Linked DNA regions of Urbifossiella limnaea. Each later gene encodes a partner of the first gene's protein in a complex. Links are inferred from orthologs where the notes say so. Each region holds a gene or a part of one and is shown on either strand. Other genes may lie near its edges.

Region 1 (4,616 bases):
TAAGGCGCAGGCGGCGCGGGTGCAGAAGACGACGTACACGTTCGCCAGCAAGGCCGACCGCGAGCAGGTGCTGTACCTGGACCACCCGCGCGACGGCGGCCGCTGGAAGCTCGGCGGCGGGCTGAAGCCGCACGAGACGACCGAGAACCACTGGCGGTTCAAGCTGGCGCTGCCGGCCAACTCCACGACCAAGTTCGAGGTGCAGCAGGAGCAGACGGTGTGGCAGACGTTCGGCCTCGCCGACGTGACCGACGAGCAACTCGGCGGCTGGGTGAGCGCGGCGTGGCTGGACAAGCCGACGACGGCGGCGCTGCGCGACGTGCTGGCGGCGCGGGCGGAGGCGGCCGGGTTCGAGGCGAAGCTGGCGGCGGTGGCGCAGGAGCGCGCGGCGATTGCCGCGGACCAGAAGCGGCTGCGCGAGAACCTCGGCAGCCTCGGCGACCGGGCGACGGAGAAGGAGCTGCGGGAGCGGTTCGTGCGGACGCTGGGCAGGCAGGAGGACCGCCTGGAGGAGCTGAAGGCCGAGGAGGCGCGGCTGACGGCCGACCGCGACGCGGCCCGCGCCCGGCTGGCGGCGCGGCTGGCGGCGCTGGACTACGACGGGGCGGTGGGCTGACCCGCGCTACTCGTCCGCGTCCCACACGACGACGCGGCCGTCGTCGGTGCCGACCGCGCCGAGTTGCCCGTCGGGGCTGTAGCCGACGCACGTCAGCTTCCCGACCTTCCAGTTCAGCTTCGTGCGCAGCGTCAGCGTGTCGAGGTCGTAGAGCTTCACCAGCGTCGGCCCGCCGTGGATCACCGCCAGCGTCTGCCCCGCGGGGTGGAACGCGAACCCGACGAAGTTCCCGAACGACTGCCCGCCCTTGATCTGCCGCGGCTTCCCCGGCGCGGCCGCGTCGTAGAGGTAGAAGCTGCTGTAGCCGATCACGCCGAAGTGTCGGCCGTCCGGCGACACCTGCGGCTGGTTGACGTGGTAGCTCGGGTAGCGGGCCCGCACCGGCTCGGCGCCCGGCCCGGTGTTGCGGCGCTCGACGAGCAGCTCGTTGTTGCCGACGAGGGCGTACCGGTCGCCTCCGACCAGGAACCCCACGAGAACCTTCCACTGCGGGTGCGGATACGTCGCGTGCCGGACCCGCCGGCCGTCGGCGGCGTGTCCCGTCAGCTCGGTGTCGCCGTTGGTTTCCCGGTAGGTGCTAATGAGGTGCTGCCCGTCGGGCGAGATGATCACCTGACTCGCGGGTCCGCTCGGCCCGTCGGGGATCACCGCGCCGTCGGCCGTCGACAAGGTTTGCAGCGCCCCGAACGTGGTGTACAGCCGGTCGCCGGCCGGCGACACCGCGACGCGGTTCGGCTCGTCCCACACCTGCCGCACCGACAGCGGGATGACGACGCGCGGCCCGGAGGGGAGCGGCAGGATGAGGAGTTCGGCGTCACCGGCGGCCCAGGTGCCGACGAGGAGGCGGCCGTTTGGCAGGAAGCGGACCTGCGTTACGTGGGCGCCGGCGTCGAGGACGATCATGGGACTTAGGGACTCAGAGACTCAGGGACTCAGGGACGGAACGAACCGGTCGGCTCTTGTCCCTCCGTCCCTCGGTCCCAGTGTCCCTCAGTCCCCCTCAAGAGTCCATCAGCAGCCGCAACGGGTCGCTGAACAGCTGCACCAGCCGCGTCGTGAAGCGGGCGCCGTCGGCGCCGTCCACCACGCGGTGGTCGTAGGTCAGGCTCAGCGGCATCATCAGCCGCGGCACGATCTGGCCGTCCTTCACCACCGGCTGCAGCGCCGACCGCGACAGGCCCAGGATCGCCACCTCGGGGTAGTTCACGATCGGCGTGAACGCCGTGCCGCCGACGCCGCCGAGGTTCGTGATGGTGAACGTGCCGCCGCGCATGTCGTCGAGGCCGAGCTTGCCGGCCCGCGCCTTGTCGGCCAGCGCCACCACCTCGGCCGCGATGTCGCGGACGCTCTTCTTGTCGGCGTCCTTCACGACGGGGACGACGAGCCCGCGCTCGGTGTCCACGGCAATGCCGACGTGGAAGTACTTCTTCAGCACCACCTCGCCGGCGTTCATGTCGTAGCTGCTGTTGAACGTCGGGAAGTCGCGCAGGGCCGCGACGACGGCCTTGATCGCCAGCACGGTCATCGTGATCTTCGGCGTCCCCTTCGGCAGCCCGTCCACGATCCGCTTGCGGCCGGCCTCCAGGTCGGTGATGTCGGCCAGGTCGAACTGCGTGACCATCGGCATGGTCCGCCACGCGACCGTCAGGTTCTTGGCGATCGTCTCGCGGATCTTGGCGACGGGCTTCCGCTCGACCTCGCCGTACTTCGAGAAGTCGGGCAGCGGCGGGGTGGTGAAGCTGTCGGCGACCGTCTTGCCCGACAGGTTGCCGGCACCACCCCCGCCGGGGGCGGCCTTCACCTTCTGGCGCTCGTCGCGGACGAAGCCCTTGATGTCGTCGAGGGTGACGCGGCCGCCGCGGCCGGTGCCCTTCAGCTCGCCCAGCGCGACGCCGAGCTCGCGGGCCAGCCGCCGCGTCGCGGGGCCGGCGGGGACGACGTCGGCGCTCTTGGTGGCGGTGCCGTTGGCGTGCGGAACGGGTTCGGGCGAGCGGCCCGCATGAGCGGGCTGTTGCGAAGGCGCGGCGGCCGGCGCCGCGGTCGGGGCGGACGCTTTCGGCGCGCTCGGCGCCGCGCCGCCGGTTAGCGTCAGCATCGGCGCCCCGACGGGCACCTTGTCGCCCTGCTTCACCAGCACCGCCTCGACGGTACCGGCGGCGTCGGCTTCCACCTCCATCGACGCCTTGTCCGTCTCGACGGACGCGACCGGCGTGCCCGGCTTCACCACGTCGCCGGGCTTCACGAGCACGGCGGTCACGGTTGCCGCCTCGATCCCTTCACCCAGGTTCGGCAGGCGGAACTCGGAGCTGCCGGTCGAAGCGGGGGGCGCCGTTGCCGCTTGCGGCTTCGCGGCGGGCGGCGCGGGTGCCGGCCGCGAGGCCGCAAGCGGCTGCGAAGGTGCCGCGGCGGGCGGCGCGTTGCCGGCGCCCGCCAGGCGGAACACCGGCGCCCCGACGGCCAGCTTGTCGCCCTGCTTCACCAGCACCGCCTCGACGGTGCCGGCGGCGTCGGCTTCCACCTCCATCGACGCCTTGTCCGTCTCCACGGACAGGACGCTCTGGCCGGCCGCGACCGCGTCGCCGGGCTTGACCAGCACGGCGGTCACGGTCGCCGAGTCGATGCCCTCGCCGAGGCTGGGCAGGCGGAAGTCCATGCGTCGCTCCGCTCCTGTCGTTGGGTCGTCGCACCGGGGCTCGTCCGGCTTCGGTCTTCAGGCCAACGGCCTGACAGCCCTCAGCCCAGGGCAACGCCCTGGGTGGCGTGTGCGGTGGGTCGTGCAGGCCGAAGGCCTGCGAGCCGGCTCCCAGCCCTTCAGGCTGGGGGTGATTCGTACCTCGTACCCAGGGCGTTGCCCTGGGCTGAGGGCTGTCAGGCCGTTGGCCTGAAAACCGTTCGGTCTACACCGTCCACGGGTCCGGGCGGTCGGGGTTCAGGCCCAGGTCGCTGATCGCCTGCTTCACCGCGGCGCGGTCCCACTCGCCGCGGTTCGCCAGCGCCGTCAGCGCCGCGACCACCACGTTCTCCGCGTCGATCTCGAAGAACCGCCGCAGCGCCTTGCGCGTCTCGCTCCGGCCGAACCCGTCGGCGCCAAGCGCCAGCAGCCGGCCGTCGAGGTACGGGCCCACCAGCTCCGGCAGCGCCCGCATGTAGTCGCTCGTGGCGACGATTGGGCCGGCCGTCTTCGCCAGCACCTGCCGCACGTACGGCTCCTTCACCGGCTGGTCCGGATGGAGGCGGTTGAACCGCTCGCAGGCCACGGCGTCGCGCTTCAGCTGCGTATAGCTCGTGGCGCTGTAGACGGTGCTGGCGACGCCGTACTTCTCGGCCAGGATCGCCTGCGCCCGCAGCGCCTCGTTCAGGATCACGCCGCTGCCGAGCAGCTGCACCTCGTGCTTGGCCCCGTCGGGCCGCACCGTCTTGAACGGGTACAGCCCCCGGATGATGCCGTCGCGCACGCCCTCGGGCATGGCCGGCATGTCGTAGCTCTCGTTGTAAACGGTGAGGTAGTAGAAGCACTCCTCGCCGCGGACGTACATCGCGTTGATGCCGTCCTCCACGATCACCGCCAGCTCGTACCCGAACGCCGGGTCGTACGCCCGGCACGTCGGCACGGTCATCGCCATCAGGTGGCTGTGGCCGTCCTCGTGCTGGAGCCCCTCGCCGTTGAGCGTGGTGCGGCCGGCCGTGGCACCCATCAGGAAGCCGCGGCAGCGGCTGTCGGCCGCGGCCCAGATCAGGTCGCCGACGCGCTGGAAGCCGAACATCGAGTAGTAGATGTAGAACGGGATCGTGTTCACGCCGTGCGTGCTGTACGCGGTGCCGGCGGCGACGAAGCTCGCCATCGCCCCGGCCTCGTTGATCCCCTCCTGCAGGATCTGCCCGGTCGTGCTCTCGCGGTACTCCGTCAGCGAGCCCTTATCGACGGGGTTGTACGCCTGGCCGACGGTGCTGTAGATGCCGAACGACTTGTACATCGGCGGCATGCCGAACGTCTGCCCCT
Region 2 (3,807 bases), 580 kb from region 1 along the record:
CCCGCCCCGAGCCCGTACCCGCCGGGGATGAACCCGACCGCCTGGTCGCTCTCGGACGAGGTGTTCTTCTACCTCTGCCTCCCCGCGTTCGTGTGGACCGCGGCGAAGCTGCCGGGCCTGCGGCGGCGCCGGCTGTGGGCGCTCGCCGGGGCGGCGTGGGCGGCGGAGTTCGGCCTGATGTACTGGCAGTGCTCGAACGTGAACCCGTGGACGCAGTACCTGATGGTCTGCCCGCTCGTGCGGCTGGCCGAATTCATCGTCGGCGTGGCGCTCGGTCTGGACTACGTCCGCAGCGGGGGCGACGCGCCGGCCGCGGGCCGGTGGCGGTGGACGGGGCTGGAACTGGCGGCGCTGGTGGCGGTCGGCGTGGCGGTGGGCTACTCGAACCGGCTGCCGCTACTGGTCCGGCTGGTCGGGTACTACACGCCGGCGTTCGCGCTGGTCGTAGCCGTGTTCGCCCGGCAGCGCGGCCACCTGTCGCGGCTCCTGGCCGGCCGGGTGCCGGTGTTCCTCGGCGAGTCGAGCTACAGCTTCTACCTCACGCACACGATCGTGTTCACGCAGCTCGACTCGTGGCTGCCGCTCGCCGAAGTCGGCGTGTTCGCGCAGGCCGGCGGCTTCCTGGCCGCGGCGCTCGTGGTGTCGATGGCCGTGTACCGACTGGTGGAAGTGCCGGCGCGGAACTGGCTCGTCGGCCTCGGCCGGCGGGCCGGGAAGCGGAATCTCCGCCCCCACCGTCCGGGCCGGGTGGTTCCGGCTGCGAAGCCAGTCGAAGTCTGACCGGCGGCTACTTCGCCGCCTTCCGCGGCCGGGCGACGTGCGTGGCGGCGCCGTAGGCCAGCTCGGCGCTCTCCATCACCGTCTCGCTCAGAGTCGGGTGCGGGTGGATGCTCTCCAGCACGTCCCGCGCGACGGCCCCCATCTCGACCGCCAGCACGCCCTCGGCGATCATCTCCCCCGCGCCCGCGCCGACGATGCCGACGCCGAGCACCCGCTTCCCCTCGGGATCCACCAGCATCTTGGTCAGCCCCTCGGTGCGGCCGATGCTCACGGCCCGACCGCTCGCCGCCCACGGGAACTTCAGCACCTCGTGCGGCACGCCCTGCGCCTCGGCGTCCTTCTGCGTCAGGCCAGCCCAGGCGATTTCCGGGTCGGTGAAGATCACCGCCGGGATGGCCCGCGGCCCCCACTCGGCCGGCTCCCCGAGCAGCACCTCGACCGCGACCCGCGCCTCGGCCGTGGCCTTGTGCGCCAGGCCGGGTTCGCCGGCGATGTCGCCGATGGCCTGGATGTTCGGCACGTTCGTCCGGCGCTGCTTATCGACCACGACGAACCCGCGCTCGTCCTGCTTCACGCCGGCCTTGTCGAGCCCGAGGTCGGCGAAGTTCGGCCGCCGGCCCACCGACACCAGCACGCGGTCGTAGGTGATCGAACCCGGCACGTCCTTCCCTTCGAGCGTGACGACGATGCCTTCGGGCTTCGCCTCCAGCTTCGCCACCTTCGTGTTGACGTAGATCGCCGCGAACTCGCCGCGCAGCTTCTTCTCCAGCGGCGCCACCAGGTCGCGGTCGGCGAGCGGCAGCAGCCCGTCGAGCGCCTCCACGACGGTGATCTTGGAGCCGAGCGCGGCGTAGACGCTGCCGATCTCCAGGCCGATGTAGCCGCCGCCGATGACGAGCATCGTCTTGGGCACGTCGGGCACGAGCAGCGCCGCGGTGCTGTCCATCACGCGCGGGTCGCCGAGCTGCCACGGCTTCGGCACCGTCGGCACCGACCCGGTGGCGATGATGCAGTTCTGGAACTTGATGGTCTGCGGCTGGTCGCCGGTCACCTGCACGGTGTTGGCGTCGATGAACGTGGCGTGCCCCCTCACGACCTCGACACCGCGGCCCTTGGTGAGCTGGCCGATGCCGCCGGTCAGCCTGCCGACGACCTTCTGCTGCACGAACTCCCGCAGCTTGTCGAGATCGACTTTCGGCTCGCCGAAGGTGAGGCCGCACTCGGCGACGTGCCGGGCCTCGCGGATGACCTTGGCGACGTGGAGCAGCGCCTTGGACGGGATGCAGCCGCGGTTCAGGCAGACGCCGCCGAGCCGCGGGTCTTCGTCCACGAGGACCACTTTCATCCCGTGGTCGGCGGCGTGGAGGGCGGCCGGGTAGCCGCCGGGGCCGCCGCCGATGACGAGGAGCTGGGCGTCGCGGGCGTCGGCCATCGGGTACTCTCCGGGTGGTGGGTCGCGCCCATTGTAGGCCCGGCCGGTTGACGCGGCCGGCGCGGGCGGGTATCGGTGATACGGCGGTGAACACGCCCCGTACCACGACCGAAATCACGACCCACCCGCCGGCCGGCGCCGAGTGGGTCGTGGAGGCGTTCGGCTGCGACCCCGACCGCCTCCGCACCACCGCCCTGCTCCGCCGCGTCTGCGAATCGCTGCTCGGCGAGCTGAAACTCACCCGCGTCGGCGAGCCGCTGTGGCACCAGTTCCCCGGGCCGGGCGGCGTCACCGGGCTGTACCTGCTGGCCGAGTCGCACCTGGCCTGCCACACGTTCCCCGAGCACGGGCTGGCCACGTTCAACCTGTACTGCTGCCGGCCGCGGCCGCGGTGGCCGTGGGAGGCACGCCTCGCCGACGCGCTGGGCGCCGCCCGGGTGCAGGTGCGCGAGGTACAGCGGGGCGTTCCCGACACGGAGGCCGGCCGATGAGCGTCCGGGTGCAGTGCCCGTCGTGCGGCGGGCCGGTCGTGTTCGCCGTCGGCGGCTCGATGGTCGCCGTGTGCCCGTACTGCCGCTCCGCCGTGGCCCGCGGCGACCGGGCCGTCGAAGACCTGGGTAAGGTCGCGGCGCTGGTGGACACCGGGGCCGTGCTCCGCGTCGGCATCGAGGGGAAGTACGACGGCCGCAAGTTCCAGCTCACCGGCCGGACGCAGCTGGCCCACCCCGCGGGCGGCGTCTGGGACGAGTGGTACGCCGCGTTCGCCGACGGCCGCTGGGGCTGGCTCTCCGAGGCGCAGGGCCGCTACTACCTGCTGTTCGAGCAACCCCCGTCCGCCGACCGACCGGTGCTTCAGGAGCTGGAAGCCGGCGCCGCCGTCGAGTTGCCCGAAGCGCAGGAACGGTTCGTCGTCGCGGAGACGGGCACGGCGACGGTGAACGGCGCGGAGGGCGAGCTGCCGTTCCGCCTGACGCCCGGCGAGTCGTACCGCTACGCCGACCTGTCGGCGGACGGCGGCGGGTTCGCCACGCTCGCCGGCCCGGCCGAGCCGCCGGCGCTGTTCCTCGGCCGGCAGGTGACGCTCGACGACCTCGGCGTGCGCGACTCCGCGCGGGCCACGCACGAGCTGCGCGAGGTGGCGGCCCGGCGGGCGAGCTGCCCGAACTGCGGCGGCGCGCTCGAACTCCGCGCCCCGGACAAGACCGAGCGCGTCGGCTGCCCGTACTGCGGCTCGCTGCTCGACGCCAGCGCCGGCGACCTGGCCGTCCTCAACGCTCTGAAGGAGCCGCCGTTCGCGCTGCGGATTCCGCTGGGGGCGACCGGCACACTGGGCGGGAAGGAGCGGACCGTGATCGGCGCATTCCGCCGCAGCGTCACGGTCGAGGGGAAGGACTACTTCTGGACCGAGTACCTGCTGTACCACCCGCGCGACGGCTTCGAGTGGCTCATCAACGGCGAAGGTCACTGGACGCACTCGGCGCCGCTGCCGCCGGGGGCGGTGACCGAGGGGAGTCACTCCGCGTCGGTAGACGGCCGGTGGTTCCGCAAGTTCCAGGCGGGGCAGGCGTCGGTCCGCGGCGTGATCGGCGAGTGCT

The links. The genes of interacting proteins can lie anywhere in the genome.
Region 2: the proteins of ETAA1_RS02895 (region 1) and lpdA are in contact, whole or in part, in a crystal structure (PDB 1EBD), measured with the Geobacillus stearothermophilus proteins. The link is inferred for Urbifossiella limnaea from one-to-one orthologs. Residues at the interface, in WP_033016211.1 of Geobacillus stearothermophilus: Ile130, Ala131, Met132, Pro133, Arg136, Arg140, Glu141, Asn155, Arg157; in WP_049624544.1 of Geobacillus stearothermophilus: Pro340, Ser341, Asp344, Tyr345, Arg403, Asp406, Val408, Glu431, Ala432, Gly433, Asp438.

Annotation. Positions count from the first base shown.
Region 1 is NZ_CP036273.1:668,228-672,843, forward strand. Bases 944-3,814 are described here. They hold ETAA1_RS02895 (2-oxo acid dehydrogenase subunit E2), read right to left. Parts: upstream 3,270-3,814; coding sequence 1,617-3,269; downstream 944-1,616. Other genes in these bases: ETAA1_RS02890 (WD40 repeat domain-containing protein), read right to left, coding at 944-1,519; ETAA1_RS02900 (pyruvate dehydrogenase (acetyl-transferring), homodimeric type), read right to left, coding at 3,514-3,814. Outside these bases: ETAA1_RS02885 (DUF4139 domain-containing protein), read left to right, coding at 1-616; more of ETAA1_RS02890, read right to left, coding at 623-943; more of ETAA1_RS02900, read right to left, coding at 3,815-4,616.
Region 2 is NZ_CP036273.1:1,248,204-1,252,010, reverse strand. The notes cover bases 1-2,935. They hold lpdA (dihydrolipoyl dehydrogenase), read right to left. Parts: upstream 2,213-2,935; coding sequence 788-2,212; downstream 1-787. Other genes in these bases: ETAA1_RS05005 (DUF4178 domain-containing protein), read left to right, coding at 2,700-2,935; speD (S-adenosylmethionine decarboxylase), read left to right, coding at 2,299-2,703; ETAA1_RS05020 (acyltransferase family protein), read left to right, coding at 1-780. In the rest of the region: more of ETAA1_RS05005, read left to right, coding at 2,936-3,807. UniProt on the Escherichia coli protein: Lipoamide dehydrogenase is a component of the glycine cleavage system as well as of the alpha-ketoacid dehydrogenase complexes.